DNA from 4 places in the Exiguobacterium sp. UBA5002 genome. Region 1 is predicted to be linked to each of the others. Evidence: predicted binding sites of a transcription regulator. Region 1 holds the regulator's gene; each other region holds the start of a gene.

Region 1 (5,448 bases):
CTTAGCGCAAAAGACAATTATAAATTACTGATCGGAAGCATCATTCCGCGTCCGATTGCCTTCGTGACGACGCTAGGGGAAGACGGGACGGTCAACGCAGCCCCCTTTTCCTTCTTTACGGTCGCATCAAGTAGTCCGCCACAACTGGTGATTGCCGTACAACGGACGGATCAGGGACAAAAGGATACAGCACGTAATATCCTAGCAAAACAAAGCTATGTCATCCATATCGTCAGCGAAGAAATCGTCGACGCTGTCAATGAGACGGCTGCGCCACTCGCTTACGGTGAAAGTGAACTCGAACGGACGGATTTAACGCTCGTCGATAGCGACGCAATCGACGTGCCCGGAATCGCGGAAGCGAAAATCCGGTTCGAGATGCGCTTAACACAACATGTCGAGCTAGAAGGTGCCGATCTTTTGATCGGGAAAGTACTGCGCTATCACGTCGCGGATGAACTCGTCGAGTCGTTCCGGATCGATGCGGCAGGATTGAAGGCTGTCGCTCGCTTAGCAGGAAATGATTATGCGACGATCGGGAAGACGTTTACGATTGCTCGACCGACAAAATGATAGAAGTGTGAATGCTTGATTCAGTGTACGATCCATGTTGACGACGAACGTTTCGATTTAAATAAAAAGGAGTGGAAAGACCGGTCTAGCTACCGGAATCTCCACTCCTTTTTTCATATCGCGTATCTAGTTCATCGATCGGACTTCAAGGTTGTGGATCGATTTCGTTTGAAGAACCTTCGAGTCCGTGACGTTTACTATACTGATAACCATCGAGCAAATAAAAAATGATTGCCAGCGCCCAAACCCCGACACAACTGATCAAAAAGGCAGTCAAGGGAGTGACGCTACCATAATAGGATATGATCAATGGATCATTGAGTTCGACGAACAGTTGTGTCGTTAGAAGCGTACAACATAGTCCAGAGAGTAGACTGACGAGAAGACCGCTCCATGTCTGGATGACAAGTCCGATCATGCAAGAAATCAGAAGGAACAAAGGAAGAGCAGCATTAAAGGCATCCGGGCGGATGAAGGCGGACACGTAGTCCGCATACATCGGAACGAAATAAAGAATACCGGATAACAGTCCTTGAATCAGGTTGATGAAAAAGCTTTTCGTTCGCATCAGTGTTGGTTCTCCCATCGTTCCATCAATTCAAGTAGATCGACATCGATCTGGTCTCGTTCCGCAGATAACGCTGTCGCTTTTGGAATATCATTAAAGACTTCCGGTTCGCAAAGCAACTGTTCGATTTCCGCTGAACGCTGTTCGAGCCGTTCAATATCTTGTTCGAGTTGTTCGATTTGCTGACGGCGTTTTTTTTCTTCTTTCTGTGCTTCTTTGTCGATCGTCTTCGATGCCGTGACTTTTGCCGCTTTTGCCTCTTCGGCTTCAAGGCGAGCGATTTCTTCTTGTTCGGCCTTCTTCTCTGTGTAGTACGAATAATCGCCGAGGTATTCTGTCACACCAGCTTCACTCATCTCGATGACGCGTGTCGCGATCCGATCGATGAAGTACCGGTCATGGGAGACGAAGAGTAGCGTACCTTCATAGTCGACAAGAGCGTTCTCAAGGACCATCTTCGAATCAAGATCCAAGTGGTTCGTTGGCTCGTCAAGGATGAGGACGTTCGTCTTCCGGAGTTTCAGTTTTGCGAGCGCGAGACGTCCGCGTTCGCCACCAGACAATTCTTGAACGATTTTGAAGACATCGTCGCCGCTGAACAGGAATTGTCCGAGCACAGAACGGACTTCTTGTTCGCGCATCAGTGGCCATTCGTTCCAAATCTCATCGATGACACGGTTCCGGTCATTGAGTTCCGCTTGCTCTTGATCGTAATACCCGATCGAGACACCGGTGCCGAAACGGAAATCACCGAAGAGAGGACGTAAACGACCGACGAGGACTTTTAAGAGCGTCGACTTCCCGATTCCGTTCGGTCCGACGAGTGCCAGTGATTCGCCGCGTTGCAAGCGGAACGTGATGTCTTTTGAGACAGCTTCTTCGTAACCGATTGCCAATTGATTGACTTGAAGAACGTCATTCCCGCTCTGTTTTTCGATTGGGAAGGAGAGGACCGTACTGCGTTCATCTCCATCTGGTCGGTCGAGCCGGTCGACCTTCTCGAGCCGTTTTCGAACGCTTTGAGCACGCTTTGTCGTTGTCGCCCGAGCGATGTTTCGTTGAATGAAATCCTGCATCTTCGCGATTTCTTCTTGCTGCTGTTCGAACTGTTTCATTTCTTGATCGTACAATGCCGCTTTTTGCTCGAGGTACTTCGTATAGTTCCCAGTGAACTTACGACAGACATTACGAGAGAGCTCATAGACGACATTGACGACTTGATCGAGGAAGTACCGATCGTGCGAGACGATCAGAACGGCACCACGATAACCACCGAGGTAACTTTCAAGCCAAGCGAGCGTATCGATATCCAGATGGTTCGTCGGTTCATCGAGAATGAGAAGCTCTGGTGCTTGCAGGAGCATCTTCGCTAAGGCGAGCCGTGTCCGTTGACCTCCGGACAATGTCTGGATCCGGCGTGAGTAATCGTCTGGATAAAAGCGCATGCCGTGCAGGACGGAGCGAATATTCGCTTCAAACTGATAACCACCTGCTTCTGAGAAGTCATGTTGCGCTTGATCGTACGTCTTCAGGAGTCGATCGTAAGCGACCGGGTCGTTCAAGATGTGCTCCATGCCCATCTCGATTTCCATCCGGCGCAGTGTCCGTTCTTGTTCTTGCAGATGTTCAAAAACGGTCAGCATCTCGTTCCAGATCGTCTCATTCGATTCGAGACCACTGTCTTGCGCGAGATAGCCGATTTTGACATCTTTACCTTTCATGATATCGCCCGAGTCATGACTGAGTTCACCAGCGATGATTTTGAGCAAGGTTGATTTACCGGCACCATTTCGACCGACGAGCGCAATTCGGTCGCGCTCCTGTACTTCCAATTTGATATTTTCTAAAATCGGCTCGACGCCGAATGATTTCGAGAGTTGGTTGACTTGTAAGAGTATCATTTCCATCCATCCTTCCACCCTTTAGTCTATCACGAACAAAAGCGCGAGGTCCTGCGGAATATATTATTTGTGACTCTATGTGAAGTGGTTTACAATCAAGGAGAGTAGAAAGCTTTTTGCAAAGATTTGGGTGCCACGATGGATGTGGCCGAAGGGGGAACTGCAGGATGAATGGACCAGACACAAAAATTCCACAAGCGACAGCAAAACGGTTGCCGCTATATTATCGCTTCATCCAAAGTTTATACAATTCAGGCAAGCTCCGCGTCTCTTCTGCTGAGTTAAGCGAGGCGGTGAAGGTTGATTCAGCAACGATTCGTCGCGACTTTTCCTACTTTGGGGCACTAGGGAAGAAGGGGTATGGATATAACGTTCAACATCTCTTAACGTTTTTCCGGAAAACCTTGAATCAAGATGAGGTGACGAATGTTGCCTTGATCGGGGTCGGTCATCTCGGAACAGCGTTTGCAAATTATAACTTTTTAAAGAATAATAGTACTCGGATAGTCGTTGCGTTTGATGCGGACGAAGAGAAGGTCGGAACAACGACGCATGACGTTCCAATCTATCATGTTTCGGACATGAAAGAACAAATCGAAGCGAATCAGGTCGATGTCGCCATCTTGACGGTTCCATCCCAGTTCGCACAGTCAGTAGCGGATGAGTTAGTCGAGTATGGTGTGACAGGCATTCTGAACTTCACGCCTGCACGGTTGAACGTGCCAGCGAGCGTTCGGGTTCATCACATCGATTTATCGATCGAGTTGCAGTCGTTAGTTTATTTCATGAAGCATTATTCGCAATCAGCTGAAGGAGTGAAATCATAATGGAAAACCTTATCCCGCTCACGTTAGGTATCGGACCTGCGAGTATCGGATTAATTGCTGTCGTCGCGTTGATCATCTTCGGACCGAAGAAGTTACCGGAATTCGGTCGTGCTGCCGGTCAAACATTGAAAGAGTTCAAGAATGCCACGAACGGCATCATGGACGACGATAAAAAGGACGAACCGAAAGAGAAGTGATTGAATCATGACGGTTGATCAAGAACAAAGCATGACGTCGCACCTAGACGAACTGCGTAAGCGGATTGTCTGGTCGCTCCTCATCGTCGTCGTCCTGTTCGCTGTCGCATTTCCGCTCGTCCGACCGCTCGTCCGTTTTCTGCAAGCGGACTTAAAAGAGCTCGGTATCGGATTAAATGCCTTCAACGTCGCCGATCCTTTAATGTTGTATTTGAATCTTGCGTTCATCATCGCGCTGATTTTAGCGTCACCGTTCTGGATGTATCAACTGTGGGCATTCGTCCGACCAGGGCTTTATGAAAAGGAACAAAAAGCAACACTGACATATATTCCAGTCATCTTCTTTCTATTTTTGGCTGGTGTAGCCTTCTCGTATTTCTGGTTGCTTCCCTTCTTGCTCGAAGTCTCAACGGATCTCGGGAAAGAATTGGGGATCGAGCAAGTCATCGGGGTCGAAAACTACTTCAGTTTCTTGATCCGGTTGACGATGCCGTTTGGTCTTCTCTTCCAATTGCCGGTCGTGACGATGTTCCTGACACGTCTTGGTCTTGTGACGCCATATTTCATGCGAAAGAATCGAAAATATGCGTATTTCGCGCTGTTCGTCGTTGCGGCATTGATCGCACCGCCGGACGTGACGTCACACTTGATGATCTCAGTGCCGTTGTTCGTTCTCTATGAAATCAGTATCTTGATTTCCGCGCGGACGTATAAAAAGGTCTTGATCCTCGAGCAACAGGCAGAGCTTGAACGACAGGCGGATTTGATGCGTGAATTGAATAAATGAATCGTGAATTCCTTCCAGCCATTTCGGGAGGAATTCTTTTTTATGAAAGCGTTATGTTTATATTGATAAAGCAGTTAGCGATGCGTATACTAAAGATAATTCATGGGGGCTTAGCTCAGCTGGGAGAGCGTTTGGCTGGCAGCCAAAAGGTCGTCGGTTCGATCCCGATAGTCTCCACCAAGTTCATACGTTCAACTCCTCGAGTGCTCGAGGAGTTTTTTTATGTTCCCAGTTAAATTCCTTCCAAATATAAAATGTCACCAAAAAGAAAAAAATTAAAAAAATAGACAAATATAAATTGTTTATTTCCATTAACTTCATTAAACTAAAAATACAGAATTTTCGTTAAACTGTTTTATTAGTATTACTACTATGGTTTTACAGAAAAGGGGAAACGAACGCATGAAGAAGAAGATTGCACTTATGGCAGCCGTCTTAATGACGTCTTCCAATCTAGTCAGTGCGCAAGGTGCACTGTCCTCACAAGACAAAGCGACGGGTCAAAAACCGCAGGCGCTCTCACTGAAGAAATCGGGACAAGAAAAGAACTACAAACAATCGGATAAAGTCCGAGTCGTCATCGAGATGGAACAAA
Region 2 (5,448 bases), on a different contig from region 1:
AAAATCCAGCACCGAAGTCAATTGAGGCAACGATGAGATATCCGTACAGGAAAGTCCAAAGGACCGTGATCCCTAGTGTTTGAACGTCCAAATCGTTCCCTCCTTACTTGTTATCATCCACGAACATTGCTTCACCGCGTGCATGGTGGTTTTCAGCAAGTTCTTGAAGTTCTTTTCCAACCGTGTTTTTCTTAAACATCCGTAATAAGACGACCGTACAAATCGTGCCAAGCAACAAGTACAATGCACTGAATAAAATGAGCATCGGACCAACCGCTGTTGAAGTCGTCGCCGCGTCCGCTGTTCGCATGATACCGTAAAGCGTCCAAGGTTGACGACCAATCTCAGCGTACATCCATCCCGCTTCGATTGAAATCATCGCTAACGGACCACCGATGAACACCCCTCGTAAAATCCACTTATTATATGGATTCAATTTTTTCAATCGGAATGCCAAGATGAACAAAGCAGAGATAGCAGTCAAGTACATCCCAATCGATACCATGATATCAAAGAAATAGTGGACGATCAGTGGTGCTTGATCTTCTTTTGCGAATTCGTTTAAACCGATGACTTCCGTATTCGGAGCCCCACCTGCAAGAATTGAGAGCGCATATGGGATTTTGACGGCTCCTTTGATTTCATAACTGCCGTCTTCTTGCTGATCAAGTATCCCACCAAAAATCAATTCTGCTTCACTTGTCGTTTCAAAATGCCATTCAGCAGCCGCGAGTTTCTCTGGCTGATATTTCGCCAAGTATTTCCCTGAAAAGTCCCCGACAAGTGCAGTCGAGAAGGCAAAAATCAATCCAGCCATAACCGTTAAGCGAAGTGCTTTTTTATGATACGCTGTTTCCGCTGCTGAGAGTGTCTTTTTGCGAAGCAAATGGAACGCCGCGATTGCTGCCAAGATAAAGGCAACAGTCAAGTAAGCTGAAACGATGACGTGTGTCGCCTTCGTCGGTGTCGCTGTATTAAACATTGCTTTTAATGGTTCGATTTGCGTCAACGTACCATTGACGATCTTAAATCCTTCTGGTGAGTTCATGAAGGAGTTGACTGTCGTGATGAAGAACGCTGATGCTGTCGCACCAATGACGACTGGAATCCCAATCAACCAGTGCAACCACGGATTTTTGAACCGGTCCCACGTATACAAGTAAATACCAAGGAAAATCGCTTCAAAGAAGAACGCGAACGTCTCCATAAATAGTGGCAGAGCAATTGTTTGACCCGCTACTTGCATGAGTGACGGCCAAAGTAATGATAGTTGCAAGCCGATTGCCGTCCCTGTTACGACACCGACCGCTACGGTAACGACGTATCCACGCGTCCACCGTCTTGCTAATAAGATATAATCTGGATCTTTGCGTTTCAGACCGATGAATTCAGCTGCCAGTACCATGAGCGGTACTCCGACACCAATCGTCGCGAAAATAATATGAAACGCTAGTGTGAGCCCTGTCAACAATCGACTGAGCACTACGGGATCATTGAACATGTATTTAGCCCCCTCTTCCTAAAACATACTTCTCTATATGGTCTATAACCGTATCATAGAGAACATAACCCTTTGTGTCTGTTTATAATGTTTGATGTAACAAATTGTTCACATATACACGTGATTTTTTTCACAAAATGTTCGAAAACTCTTATTCCTACATATATTAAAAACTTTCCCATTCCTGAATTCGAAAGGGAAAGCTTTATATCCTTTATTATTTCATAAAAACTTTTAAACATACTCTCGGAAATAATGGTCAAGTAAATCAATCACAAATGGAATCGCGGATTCATCTGGATTCAAGGTTGGTTGATGAAGACCAGATGTCGGATTGTCGACTCCGAGCCAAAACATCATTCCTGGAATTTCCTTCAACATGAATCCAAAGTCTTCTCCTGTCATTGCCGCATCACATTCAATGTAATTCGCATTCATCTTGACGAATGATGAAAATTTATCAACGATTTGTCGATCATTGACGACTTCGTAATAACGATTTCCGAATTGCAGATCAATCTTGACGCCGAAGGAAGCTTCAATTCCCCGGATGATGTCACGAACGCGTCGTTCCAATTTTTCCATGTCTTCTCCATTGAGTGCGCGCATCGTACCGTCAAGAACAGCTCTACCAGCGATGACGTTTTCTCGAATCCCAGCATCGACCTTTCCGATTGTGATGACGCTACAGTTCATCGGATTGATGGATCGGCTGACGATTGTTTGCAGTTGCATGATCAAGGCTGCTTGCGCGACGACCGTATCAATCGTCAAATGAGGAAATGCCGCGTGACCACTTTGACCATAAATCGTGATATGAACTTCTCGAGCACTCGCGAACAAGACGCCGGGACGGCTCGCAATCGTACCGACTGGATATTCCGGTGCAACATGAAGACCATACATCTCACTTGGACGATATTTTTCAAACAACGGACTTTTAATCATTGGTTCAGCCCCGCCCGGACCTTCTTCCGCTGGTTGGAATAAAAAGACGACATCATCCATGACCGGCAATTCAATGATTCGTTTCATCAACCCTAACGCAATCGACGTGTGCATATCGTGACCGCAGGCATGCATGAAGCCTGGATGTTCCGAGCAAAACGGAAGACCTGTCGCTTCTTCAATTGGTAACCCATCAATGTCTGCCCGGTAACCAATCGTCCGATTTCCAGTCAATCCTTTCACTCGAACGAAAACACCTGTTTCAAACGTGTCATACGTGACACGATCTGGTGGATAAGCACGAATTTGTTCCAATATAAAAGCTTGCGTCTTAAATTCCTTGAACCCTGGTTCTGGTATTTTATGAAGCGCGCGCCGCATTTCAATGGCGTATTCCATCTGACTGACTTCCTCCTTCTTCTTTTACGATATCCCAAAATGCTTGAACTTGTTTTAGTTCAAGCATCGATTCCGTAGACAAAATCCATGTATCTCGCTTTAATATCTTTCCAGATGATGTTTTTAACGGAAGCTGCATGACTTCATTTGATTGTTGGATCGTCGATTCGGGTAAAATCGCAAACCCAATTCCATGTAGAGCCATCTGCTTACATGTCTCGATTTGATCGACGACCAGCGTCCGAGATGGCGGACTTGCGAACCGATCTTGCCACCATTCTAAAATTTCTTGATAGTACGTTGAATCACTCTTGAACTGGATGAATGGTCGATCCGTCAAGCGTAACTGTTCGATTGACGTCAACTCACTATCGACTAAATAGAGCGGATCCGAGAAAAGACGTTCTTTGACACCTTTCCAGTCCGGGTTTCCACGAATGATTCCGATATGAAAATGTTCCTCTAACATATGACGCATCATCTCACTGGACCATCCCGTGACAAGCTGAACACGGACATGCGGATAACGCTCAACGAATCGTTTCAAGACACGCGGGAGCCAATATTGCCCCATGATGGAAGCGACGGCAATCCGAAGCGTCCCATAAACGGCACCCTCTTCTGCTGTCAATTCACTTTTTAACTCAAGTTCTTTCCGATTCATCTCTTTTGCGAGACCGATTACTTTTTCTCCTTGTGGTGTGATGCTTAACCCACGCGATGAACGAATGAATAATTTTGTTCCCCAGCGTCTTTCAATCGCAACGAGACGTTGACTAAGCGCAGGTTGCGAGACGAATAATCGTTCAGCAGCGCGCCTCATATTCAACTCTTCCGATAAGGTGATCAACATTTCCATTTCCGACACTTGCAATGTGAGATTCGACTCCTCATGATATAAGATGGCATTAGTTTAACACGTTAGAAAGGACGATACATATGACACGCTATCATTTTATGTTCATCATCTCAACGATTGCAACGCTTGGCAGTCTCTATTTCAGTGAAATTCGCGGATTCATTCCCTGCCCTCTCTGTTGGTGGCAACGACTATTCATGTATACGACAGCCTTTTATTTGCTCATCTCGCTATTCCGGTCAAAAACGATCGATCCGCTCTTCGTTCGCCTGTATGTGCTTGCCGGCTTTGGTGTCGCCTTGTACCACGTCATCCTTGAACGCTTACCCGATGGCGAAGCGTTATGTACGAGTGGCTGTCTCATCAAATGGGTCAACTATTTTGGTTTCTTGACGATTCCGATGATGAGTCTCATTGCCTTTACATTACTCTTGGTTCTAGCATTCTATCCAGCACGTTCGAACAATGAAGCGTAAGATACAAAAAAGAGAAGTCGATTCGACTTCTCTTTTTTGTCGTTTGACATCAAGTCCATCGATTGAAGATGCTCACGGCACTTGAGAACGCAAGCTCTGAGAGTTGTCCCGTACCTTCACACCAGTCCCCGACGAAAGCGACACCTGCATGATCCGGAATGTGAGTCGCAAGCGGCGTTTGCCCCATTTTCCATTTGATTTCTTGTACGACTGCTCGTTTGATCGTTCGTTCTGCGACGATACGTTGTCTCCAATCTGTAAAATGAACGTCAAGCATCTGTTCGATTCCTGTTCGGACATGTCCAATATAATCAGGATCCTCAAGTCGATCGTGTTCAAGATAGGCGATTGCTTGAAGGACTTGACCATCCTTCGGTGCAAGACTTGCATCATAATGTGATAAATCCGTGATGAACGCTCGATGCGAACGGTCGTAGATGTATGAATACGGTGTTTGGATATACGGATGAAGTCCAAGATCATACACGAATACTTCTACCGGTTCATGATTTGCATACGGTGTAACAAATCGTTGAATGGCAGTTGGGGTTGCCATTTTTAAGATTTCACGCGGTGGTACGGCAAAGATGATCCGTTCGACGTTCCATTCTTGTTTCTTTCGATCACGTACTAAGAATCCTGTCGTAGTCGATTCGACTGCTGTTATTTTTGTTTTTTTCAGAATCTCTCCGCGGTTCTCTAGAATGATCCGTTCCAACTCCTGTACTAACCCTTGCCATCCTCCTTCGATGTATGAGACAGGCTTGCGCGTCCGAAAAAGTTTTTGATAATACTCGAAATAGACGTCTGACGGAATTTTTTCGGGTTCTGCCGTAAAAAAGTTCGTTGATGCCAAATCAAGCATCAACTGTGCCACTTGTTCATCGACTCGTTCTGATTTTAACCACTGCCCGATCGATTGTTGCGGATCCCCTCGTTCGACTCGTAAAATCGTTTTAATGATTTCCCATGTGAAACGTACTTTGTTCGTTCCTTCGATGACTTCTGTTTTCAATAATCCCCAGGCATTCGCAGGAACTGCCGTCAAATGACCTGAAAACTCATATTTCGCACGACTCGCTGAGAAATCCAGCCACGTCACTTCGATACCGAGCTGTTTCGTTAGTTTGCGAAGAATCGATTGATCGCGTCCATAAATCGCATGAGCACCGTAATTAAACGTAAATCCTTTTACGGTTTGAGAGGTGGCACGTCCTCCAAGTAATCCCGCATCCCAAAGCATGACCGGCGTTCCTTGTTTTGCG
Region 3 (5,448 bases), on a different contig from region 1:
ACGAAAGCTCCGGCAAAAAAGGATCGAATACCACGCCTACCATGACGCCTTGACAAGTATCGGAAACCGTCGTTCGTTGGAGCGAGATTTTTCAAACCATCTCCTCGAGATGAATTATCTTGCGGTAGTCGATTTAGACGGTTTTAAGCAAGTCAATGATACGTATGGTCATGAGGCAGGTGATTACGTATTGATCGAAGTCGCGAAACGATTGAGCGAGCATACGAATTCTTTAGAACAGGTGTATCGACTTGGTGGAGATGAGTTCGCGATCCTCTTACACGCCGATGATGAACTGTCCTTACGTCGAAAATGTAAATCCTTCTTAAACTTTTTAAGACGTCCTTACGTTTATAAAGGACAATCCTTATTCGTTTCTGCAAGCATCGGTGTGACCGCGTGTCATAAGGCTGATCTTGAAACATGCTTAAAGCAATCCGACCTTGCCATGTATCGCGTGAAACATCGGGATAAAAACGATGTCTCCCTATATCGAGCAGATTCATGAAAAAAACCTAGAATACGTTGACCATAATCAGGTCATGTATTCTAGGTTTTTTCGATTATTCTTCTGGTCTCGGTGAAATATTGCCTTCTTCGATATCGAGGAGTAAGTCAATCAATTCCGCACAAAATTCTGGATACTGACGAAGCAACGCGTCTTCTCCTACTTCATCCACGAAGTCCGTCAACAAAGCGAGGACTTCTGGTACCAGTGCGCGCGCTACTTTCATATAGGCAATCGCAAAGCGCCATTTCCCAGAAATGTAGAGCAGTTTTCCAATCAACAAATCACCTGATTCGACTTCAATCTCAGACAAATCCGTTTGATACGTCTGTTTTGACATTAAATCAACGACACCATCCGCCTCGACTTGAAACAACGAAGGCATCGGGTCCGCTAATCCACGCAAGGCGCGGTAGAGGCTAGGCGATAACTCTTCTTTGACCTGCTCAAGAAAACGACCGTGCGGCGTTTTTCCTTGATCATCCGTCTCATAGAAGATGGCCCAATCTACGAATAAGTCCCGGAACAATTCAGCATCTTTTAAATACCAACGTCCCTCCGTCGCAATCTCTTCAATGAAAGCGACCCAATCCGTACTGCGTGCTGTCGCTGCTTCTTGATACATCTTCTTCAAGGCTGCATTCATTTCCGCTTCAGAAACCGTCGTCGGAAACGGAATTACTTTTCGATCGTTCTTCATTTCGATCGCCCTTTCCGGTGAGGAGTAGCCGGTCGTTTAATCGTCTGAGGTGCTGTGAATTCACGTTTTGGAATGACTTCCCCACGGTAAATTTCCATCGCTTCCATCTCGACGCCCATTTGCTTCGCAAGTGTTTTTAAGTGTTTTAAGTCTTGATCCGTAACAAGAGCAAGTACCATTCCGTTCGCGTTTCCACGTCCCGTCCGACCTGAACGGTGTACGAAATCGTCAAACGACTCCGGCAAATCATAATGGACGACATGCGTGACTGCTTCGATATCTAACCCACGTGCCGCAAGACCTGTCGTGACGAGTAAAGGAAACTCTCCCTTTTTATAAGAACGCAATGTCTCCATCCGCTCTCGTTTGCCTTTTTCAGCGTCTAAAATCCGGTATTTCAATGAGAATTTACTCAACTCGCCATTCAATGGTCCGAGGAAGGAACGGTTATTAATGAATGTCAGTACTTTTGATCCTTGCATGTTCGCCAGACGACGTAACAATTCCGGCTTCTGACGACGTGAAGTCTCCAAATAACCGAATGTCACTTGTGTACTGACGGCACGCTCAACTCGAATCGTCTCAGGGTTGTTTGCAAGCGTCCGTCCCCATTCTGCTGTCCGTTCCGGTAATGTCGCGGAGACGAATGCTAACTGACGATCGCGTAGTGCACTGTTTGCGATTCGCGTCGCCGAGTCACTCATACCACTCTCATAGATTTGATCCGCTTCGTCCAAGACGATCAATTTCACCTTATGCATCTTCAGCTTCTTCGAATCGATCAACTCAACGAGACGCCCTGGCGTTCCAACAATGATTTGTGGTTTTTTCTTCAATCGTTCATATTGTCGCTTTAATTCAACACCACCAATGAATGCACCGGATTTGATACCACTTCCTTGAGCAAACAATTGAATGACTTGATGAATTTGCATGACGAGTTCCCGTGTTGGTGCCGTGATCACGACTTGCACGTGTGGTTCTTCTACTTCAATCTTTTCTAAAGCTGGAATGACATAGGCAAGCGTCTTCCCTGTTCCTGTCGGCGCTTCCGCCAGGACATCTTTTCCTTCGCGCAACAACGGAATCGCTTGTTCTTGAACAGGCATCAACTCCGTAAAGCGTGCGCGTTCCCATGCTTCCTGTAAAAATGATTTTGTAAAGTTCATAACGATTTCTCCTACTCTCTTAATTCCATCATGCCGTTACGTATTCGACATGATCTCCTGATGCATCACGGTATCCCCGTAATGTCTGTGTATATTCATTTCCTGCGTCGAGCAATCGAATATGGAATCGAATCTCGCTTTCACCGGCTTCTTCTTCTAAAATTTCGAATCCTTGGATGACACGATCCTGTAATTCTGCAGCGAGTGTCGGGTACTCCGCAAGACTCGCATACGTCGCTTTTACGTCAACCGGACGACGAACAAGCGCAATCCAATACGATTCATCATAGCCGATAAAGTCTTCATAATCAAAATCATCTTCAAACCGAATCCAGAATCCATCATTTTCGAATTCCGTGATCATTCCCGTTCGCGTTGAACCGTCCGATCCGATTTTCAAAGAGACCCAGTCTCCTGACTGATACTCTCCTTGTTGTGTTAATGATACATACTCCATTTGGCACACCTCCACGTTCTATATTCCCTTTTTCATTGTCAACGATACGTCTTAAAAATACAAGGCACCGTAGCGTGACATTCCTCACAGTTTCAACTGTTCTAGTGAATCTTTTTCAAATCAACTCATACAGTTTCCAAAAAACCTTGAATTAGCAATCTAAAACTGTTTTTTTTCAAACTATTTTCATATGAATACAGAAATAAAGAAAGCCCGTCATATCAACGTTTGTCCACTTGTTAAAACATTCACATGAACGTAAAGGGAATCAGCCCTTCCTTTTGTTACACTATTCACATATGGAACTGATGATTAGCTCAATATTAAAGGAGTGGTATCTATGTTATTAGAAAAAACGAGTGCTTGGACGAACTTTACGTCTGGTGAATGGGTAAAGACGATCGATGTCGCAGACTTCATCCGACTCAATCGCACGGAATATACAGGAGATGATCACTTTTTAGTCGGTCCGACGCAAGCAACGGAACGTCTCTGGCAACAAATTCTACAGCTGACGAATGAAGAGCGACAACGTGGTGGTGTATATGCCGTCGATGCTAAAACACCATCAACGATCCTCTCGCATGATGCAGGGTATCTGAATCGCTCACTTGAAAAAATAGTCGGTTTACAGACAGACGAACCGTTTAAACGTTCGATTCATCCGAACGGTGGGATTCGGATGGTGAATGATGCCCTATCTGCGTATGGCTTTGAAGCAGACGAGACCGTCACGAAAACTTTCAGCGAGTACCGGAAGACACATAACCAAGGGGTTTTCGATGCCTATACCCCTGAGATGCGCGCTGCACGTAAAGCCGGTATTATCACCGGATTACCTGATGCTTATGGTCGCGGACGGATCATCGGTGACTATCGTCGTGTTGCTTTGTACGGAACGGCACGCTTGATCGAAGAACGTAAGAAGGATTTAAAGGCACGTGGCGGATTCTTATCTGAATCGATGATTCGCGACCGTGAAGAGATGAATGAACAGTTGCGCGCATTAACGGAATTGACCGAGCTTGGAGCTCGCTATGGTTTCGATCTCTCCCGCCCTGCAGAAACAGCACAAGAAGCATTCCAGTGGGTCTATCTTGCCTATCTTGCTGCCATCAAAGAGCAAAACGGGGCAGCCATGTCACTCGGTCGAGTCTCGACGTTCCTTGATATTTATGTCGAACGTGATCTTGCGGCTGGTCGCTTGACGGAAGAGACTGCACAAGAACTCGTCGATCATTTCGTCATGAAGCTTCGGATCGTTAAGTTCTTACGGACACCAGACTACAACGATCTGTTCTCAGGTGATCCGACGTGGGTAACGGAATCAATCGGTGGAATGAGTGAAGATGGACGATCAAACGTCACGAAAAGTTCATTCCGCTTCTTACACACACTCTCGACACTTGGTCCGGCACCGGAACCGAATCTAACCGTTCTCTGGTCTACTCAGCTTCCACGCGGATTCAAGGAATTCTGTGCGAAGATGTCGATCGTTTCAAGCTCGATTCAATATGAAAACGATGATTTGATGTTACCGGTTTATGGAGATGATTACGGCATCGCTTGTTGTGTCTCCGCGATGAAGATCGGGAAACAGATGCAGTTCTTCGGTGCGCGAGCAAACCTGGCAAAAGCATTACTTTATACGATCAATGGCGGAATGGACGAGAAGCTCAAAATTCAAGTCGCCCCAGCAAGTCCATTGATGCTTGATGAAGTACTCGATTACGAAACCGTCATGGCGGCTTATGATCGTCAACTCGATTGGCTCGCAGAACTGTACGTCAACACACTGAATGTCATCCACTACATGCATGATAAGTACAGCTACGAACGGATTGAAATGGCTTTACATGATCCGGAAATCTTACGGACGATGGCATGCGGTATCGCTGGTTTATCGGTCGTCGCTGACAGTCTATCCGCCATCCGTTACGCAACAGTTCGTCCAATCCGAGATGCGGATGGGATTGCAGTTGATTTCAAGATCGAAGGCGAGTTTCCGAAGTTCGGGAATAACGATGAACGGGTGGATCAGATGGCGGTCGATCTCGTCACACTGTTCATGGAGAAAATCCGTAAACATCCAACGTATCGCAATGCCCTTCCGACGCAGTCTGTCCTGACGATTACTTCAAACGTCGTCTATGGTAAAAAAACAGGAAATACGCCAGATGGACGCCGTGCGGGTGAACCATTCGCACCGGGTGCTAACCCGATGCATGGACGTGACACTAGAGGAGCTGTCGCCGCACTGACATCTGTCGGAAAATTACCATATGAACATGCGCTCGACGGGATTTCCTACACGTTCTCGATCGTTCCAAAAGCACTTGGTAAGGATGAAGCCACACGCATTCGCAATACAGTCGGATTACTTGACGGATATATGGGTGGTACGACTTCAAAAGGACACCATTTGAATGTCAACGTCTTTGACCGTGAGACGTTACTCGATGCCATGGAGCATCCAGAACAATATCCACAGTTAACGATTCGGGTATCCGGTTATGCCGTCAACTTCATTAAACTGACGCGTGAACAACAGATCGATGTCATCAATCGAACGTTCCACGGTTCTCTCTAAAATGATGTGTAGTATGTGAAAGGA
Region 4 (5,448 bases), on a different contig from region 1:
TTGATGATTCCTTCCCGGACCGCGCTCGGCATCGTGATCGATAGCCCGCCGACGAACAAGAGCATGAGAGAGACCGTGATGTCTGCATCTTTCCAGGAGACGTCCGCCTGTTGCATCTGCGTCACGAGATCCTGATAGTCTGAGGATGAGGTGATTTGTGAAGTCAAAAATGCCATCACACCATAGATGACACCGAAAAAGATGAGACCGATGAGGACGCCAAACAGGACATCCCAGACGGAAAACCGTCGTTGTTTCCTTTCTTGCCTTGACTCCATCCCATTTCCTCCTTTTTATGTCTGATGTTTGAATATTCCTGCTACAGCGAAACCAAAAACATGAAATTCATTCAACAGCCATTATATCCCACTTTTTCTCTGACTGTCTCCACTGATTCCCAAAACAAAAACCGGCTTCTCACAGTGAGAAGCCGGTTGAACGATCAGGTGCCATGGTATTTTTCTCTATTTAGATGCCTTCGTATGCTTGTTCCATGATCGTCCGTAACTCAGCGACAAGCGGCATCTTCGGATTCGCTGTCGTACATTGATCCTCGAAAGCATCGACTGCCATCTTGTCGAGTTTTGCCTCGAAGTCTGCTTTTTGAATGCCTTGCGCCTTGAATGACATCTTGATGTTGAGACGTTGTCCAAGATCAGCAACGGCTTGGATGAGGGATTCGACCCCTTGCTCCGTCGTTGCTGCCGGAAGACCGAGGTAGCGTGCGATGTCGGCATACCGCTCATCCGCAACGAATGATTCATATTTCGGGAATGCTGCTAGTTTTGTTGGACGTGACGCGTTATAGCGAATGACGTGTGGCATCAGGATCGCATTCGTCCGTCCGTGTGGCGTGTGGAACTCGCCACCGATTTTGTGTGCGATCGAGTGGTTGATGCCGAGGAAGGCGTTCGCGAATGCCATCCCTGCCATTGTTGACGCATTGTGCACTTTTTCGCGTGCTTCGGCGTCTGATCCGTTAGCATATGCTCGTGGCAAGTAGTCGAAGATCATCTTGATTGCTTTGAGTGCCAGTCCATCCGTGTAGTCGTTCGCAAGCACCGAGACGTATGCTTCTGTCGCATGCGTCAAGACATCCATTCCGGTATCAGCAGTGATTGAAGCTGGGACGGTCATGACGAATTCTGGATCAACGATTGCGACGTCTGGTGTCAACGCATAGTCAGCAATCGGGTATTTGACGTTTTTCTCTTTATCCGTGATGACGGTGAACGGTGTTACTTCTGAACCCGTACCAGAAGTCGTTGGAATCGCGACGAACTTCGCTTGACGACCGAGTGTCGGGAATTGATACGCCCGTTTGCGGATATCGAGGAATTTTTGACGTAAGTTTGAGAACGTTTCGTTCGGTTGTTCATAGAAGAGCCACATTCCTTTTGCAGCATCCATCGCTGAACCACCACCGAGAGCGATGATCAAGTCAGGTTTGAAGTCACGCATCGCTTGAGCACCCGTCTGAACAGTCGTCACCGATGGATCTGGTTCGACTTGGTCAAAGATCCGGTAACTGACGGACTGTGGCAAGTTTTGAATCACTTTATCGGCATACCCGAACTGTACCATCGTTGGATCCGTGACGATCATGACGCGTGAGACGTCAGTCATCGACCGCAAGTACTGAACAGAGTTCTTTTCGAAGTAGATTTTTTCAGGAACCTTGAACCATTGCATGTTCACGCGTCGTCTCGCCACCTTTTTGACGTTGAGTAAGTGTTTCGCTGTCACGTTTTCAGAAACAGAGTTTTTCCCGTATGATCCGCAACCGAGTGTCAGTGATGGTGTCAACTCGTTGTACAGATCACCGATTCCGCCGTGAGCAGATGGGCTGTTAACGAGGATCCGGCAGGCTTTCATGCGGAGTCCGAACGCTGTCATCAAGTCATCATTCGTCGTATGAATGACAGCTGTATGACCGAGACCTCCGATTTCAAGCATTTGTTCAGCAATCGTGAACGCTTCTTCGGTTGATGCGACGCGGTACGCACCGAGGACCGGACTGAGTTTTTCATGAGACAATGGTTCTGCTGCCCCGACGTGCTCGAGTTCCGCGACGAGCATGACCGTTGTTTCCGGAACGTCGATGCCGGCTTTTTCTGCGATCCATGTCGCAGGTTTCCCGACGATGTCCGCGTTGACGGCACATGTATCGGTTTTGATGACGAGTGATTCGAGGCGTTGTTTTTCTTCCGGTGTACAGAAGTAACAACCGAGTGCTTCCATTTCCGCACGAACTGTCGCATAAATCTCTTGGTCGACGATGACGGCTTGTTCAGACGCACAAATCATCCCGTTATCAAACGTTTTTGAGAGAACGAGATCGCTGACTGCCCGTTTGACTTTCGCAGACTGTTCGATGTAACACGGAACGTTCCCTGGTCCAACACCGAGTGCCGGTTTACCAGTTGAATACGCTGATTTGACCATTCCTGCTCCACCTGTCGCAAGGACCATGGCGATTTTTTCATGGTTCATCAAGACTTTCGTTGCTTCAAGTGATGGTTCTTCCACCCATTGAATACAGTCTTTTGGTGCCCCGGCTTTGATGGCTGCGTCACGGAGTGTTTTCGCTGCTTCAACGGAACAACGTTGTGCCGATGGATGGAACGCGAAGACGATCGGGTTGCGTGTCTTGATCGCAATCAATGCTTTGAACATCGTCGTTGATGTCGGGTTCGTGACCGGTGTGACACCACAGACGACACCAACCGGTTCAGCGATATAGGTGATGCCGTTTTGGACATCTTCTTCGAGAATCCCGACCGTTTTTTCATGACGTAGACTATTGTAGATGTATTCTGTCGCAAAAATGTTTTTAATCATCTTATCTTCAAAGACACCGCGTCCCGTCTCTTCTGCTGCGAGACGAGCGAGTTCGACGTGCCGTTCAAGTCCGGCAAGTGCCATATCCCGGACGATCGTGTCGATTTTTTCTTGATCGAATGTCAGTAATTCTTGTAATGCACGTTGCCCTTTTTCAACGATTTGCCCAACTGCTTGTTCGACCGGCGTTGCCGTCGATTTTGTTTTTTCTTTCACAGCCATGAGTGGTTTCCTCCCTGTCGTGGAACGAATCTGAGTTTGATTTGCCAACCATTATGTCAGGAATGCCAAGCTGTTTTTCAATAGTTTGTGCTTTCCTTCACAAATCAATCATAACCCCTTTTTCTTGTTTTGTGCATGACCATCCTGTGAATTCCCTCACACCTTTGATAGCGTTTACAACTGTTTTAAATTCTTCTTTTTTATCGTTTTGCTTCATGTACATGGATGTGTGCGATTTGTCACACCTTGCATTTTCGTGACTTGATAGCCGTTTCATCATCTTGTATTCTGATATGGGGTACATATTAAGAGCTACCACTAAAGGAGGACACTTGAATGTCAGTTGTACAGGAAATGCTAGCCTTCAACGAGCGATTCGTCGCCGAAAAACAGTATGAACAGTTCGTCTCGGATAAGTTCCCAGACAAAAAGGTCGTCATCCTGACGTGTATGGATGCCCGCTTGACGGAGCTCCTCCCACACGCACTTGGTCTTAAGAACGGGGATGCGAAGATCATCAAAAATGCCGGTGCTATCCTATCGCACCCATTCGGTTCCGTCATGCGCTCGATTCTCGTCGCGTTGTATGCTCTTGGTGCTGAAGAAGTCGTCGTCATCGGTCACCACGACTGCGGAATGAGCACGATTGATCCTAACCACATGATCAGTGAAATGAAGGATCGGGGCATCGACCAACAGATTCTTCACACACTCGAAGTATCCGGGGTTGATTTGAATCAATGGTTGCGTGGTTTCACGTCAGTTCAAGAAAGCGTCGCTCACTCGGTCAGCCTCGTGAAGAACCACCCATTACTACCACCTGGGACGAACGTTCACGGACTCGTCATTGATCCAGGGACTGGTAAACTTGACGTCGTCGATTGCTGATCACTCTTTTTTATAGAAGAAACGCAAATAGACTCGCATATTCTATTCCGTCTTAAACTAAAGAAAACGTGCCATATTTTCTCGTAACGGAGAAGGATGGCACGTTTTTCGTATGAATTATATTCAGTGATCAACACGCTTCTCACTTCACGCTCAGGGGTATAACAGAATATATCATCTTGTGGAGAGCTAATAAGCGTACCATTCATCTTTTGATTACGAGGTCAGACTTTTACTCTTGACAGCATTCCAACATCGCTGTAAGATACTTCAGTATAGTACAGTGATAACAAAAGAAAGTGTGGTTTTACTGAATGATAAACGCCGTATTGTTTGCCGTCTTTTTACTGTTTATTTTAGCGATCTTCCGCGTCCACATCGTGCTCGCGATGGTCATCAGTGCGTTTGCCGGTGGTCTCGTCGGTGGTCTTGATTTAACGAAAACAACCGAAGCGTTTGCCGGTGGTCTTGGTGACGGGGCAGAAATCGCCCTGAGCTACGCGTTGCTTGGCGCCTTTGCCGTTGCCCTCTCGAAAACGGGCTTACCGGATGCACTCGCTCACTCTTTGATTGCACGCTCGCGTGGTAACGCAAATGCCGCTTCCGTCAAAAAATTAAAAGGCTTCATCTTGTTTGCGATTCTTTTGCTTGCGATCAGTTCACAAAACGTGTTGCCGATCCACATCGCTTTCATTCCAATCATCATTCCGCCGCTTCTTGGTCTCTTCAATCAATTGAAGATGGATCGACGCCGGATTGCGATCATCATGACGTTTGGTCTTGTGACACCATACATGTTCCTACCAGTTGGTTTCGGAGACATTTACCTCAACCAGATTCTATTAAAGAACTTGAAGGCAAATGGTCTCGATACAGCAGGAGCATCCGTCATCGAAGCGATGGCGATTCCAGCACTCGGGATGGTCGTCGGTCTCTTGATAGGTCTATACTCATATCGTAAAGAACGGACATATGAGATGCGTGACATCGCACCGGACGATTATGAAATCCCAGTCATCACGAAAACGAAGCTTGTCTTAAGTGGTATCGTCGTCATCGCGACATTGATCGTCCAACTGCAAACGGAGTCGATGATTCTCGCTGCGACGACGGGGTTGATTCTCTTCTTGCTGCTTCGTCTTGTTCGTTTCAGTGAAGCAGATGACGTCATTACACGCGGTATGCGCATGATGTCATTCATCGGTTTCGTCATGATTTCAGCGAACGGCTTCTCGAACGTCTTGCGTAAGACGGGCGATATCGAGCCACTCGTCGAGAATTCGAAAGCGTTGATGGGCGATTCACAACTCGTTGCCGCCTTTGTCATGCTCTTGATTGGTCTTCTCGTCACGATGGGGATCGGCTCGAGTTTCTCGACCGTTCCGATCATCGCTGCCATCTTCGTTCCACTTTGTATCCAGTACGGATTCAGCTTAGAAGCGACGATTGCCATCATCGGTACAGCCGGTGCGCTCGGTGACGCGGGTAGCCCGGCGT

What was found. The regulator Rex, encoded in region 1, represses fermentation and respiration genes when NADH is low (regulators of the CRP and FNR family bind a similar motif). The targets are predictions, from matches to a motif close to TTGTGAAATATTTCACAA.
Region 2: the regulator Rex is predicted to act here: its motif matches at 1,620-1,637, upstream of B4C70_RS07870 (cytochrome ubiquinol oxidase subunit I).
Region 3: the regulator Rex is predicted to act here: its motif matches at 3,071-3,088, upstream of pflB (formate C-acetyltransferase).
Region 4: the regulator Rex is predicted to act here: its motif matches at 3,149-3,166, upstream of adhE (bifunctional acetaldehyde-CoA/alcohol dehydrogenase).

What each region holds. Positions count from the first base shown of each region.
Region 1 covers NZ_DGYQ01000006.1:6,431-11,878, forward strand. The annotation lists gene B4C70_RS01300 (flavin reductase family protein) at 1-573, shown strand, start outside; gene B4C70_RS01305 (hypothetical protein) at 719-1,141, opposite strand; gene B4C70_RS01310 (ATP-binding cassette domain-containing protein) at 1,141-3,042, opposite strand; gene B4C70_RS01315 (redox-sensing transcriptional repressor Rex) at 3,210-3,869, shown strand; gene B4C70_RS01320 (twin-arginine translocase TatA/TatE family subunit) at 3,869-4,066, shown strand; gene tatC (twin-arginine translocase subunit TatC) at 4,074-4,853, shown strand; tRNA gene B4C70_RS01330 (tRNA-Ala) at 4,958-5,033, shown strand.
Region 2 covers NZ_DGYQ01000026.1:132,562-138,009, forward strand. The annotation lists gene B4C70_RS07865 (cytochrome d ubiquinol oxidase subunit II) at 1-91, opposite strand, end outside; gene B4C70_RS07870 (cytochrome ubiquinol oxidase subunit I) at 104-1,501, opposite strand; gene B4C70_RS07875 (N-acetyldiaminopimelate deacetylase) at 1,736-2,848, opposite strand; gene B4C70_RS07880 (LysR family transcriptional regulator) at 2,832-3,722, opposite strand; gene B4C70_RS07885 (disulfide bond formation protein B) at 3,788-4,183, shown strand; gene B4C70_RS07890 (FAD-dependent oxidoreductase) at 4,233-5,448, opposite strand, start outside.
Region 3 covers NZ_DGYQ01000012.1:17,986-23,433, forward strand. The annotation lists gene B4C70_RS01985 (diguanylate cyclase domain-containing protein) at 1-508, shown strand, start outside; gene B4C70_RS01990 (hypothetical protein) at 564-1,208, opposite strand; gene B4C70_RS01995 (DEAD/DEAH box helicase) at 1,205-2,377, opposite strand; gene B4C70_RS02000 (hypothetical protein) at 2,406-2,834, opposite strand; gene pflB (formate C-acetyltransferase) at 3,175-5,424, shown strand.
Region 4 covers NZ_DGYQ01000032.1:10,359-15,806, forward strand. The annotation lists gene B4C70_RS09620 (hypothetical protein) at 1-278, opposite strand, end outside; gene adhE (bifunctional acetaldehyde-CoA/alcohol dehydrogenase) at 469-3,063, opposite strand; gene B4C70_RS09630 (beta-class carbonic anhydrase) at 3,400-3,951, shown strand; gene B4C70_RS09635 (Na+/H+ antiporter family protein) at 4,269-5,448, shown strand, end outside.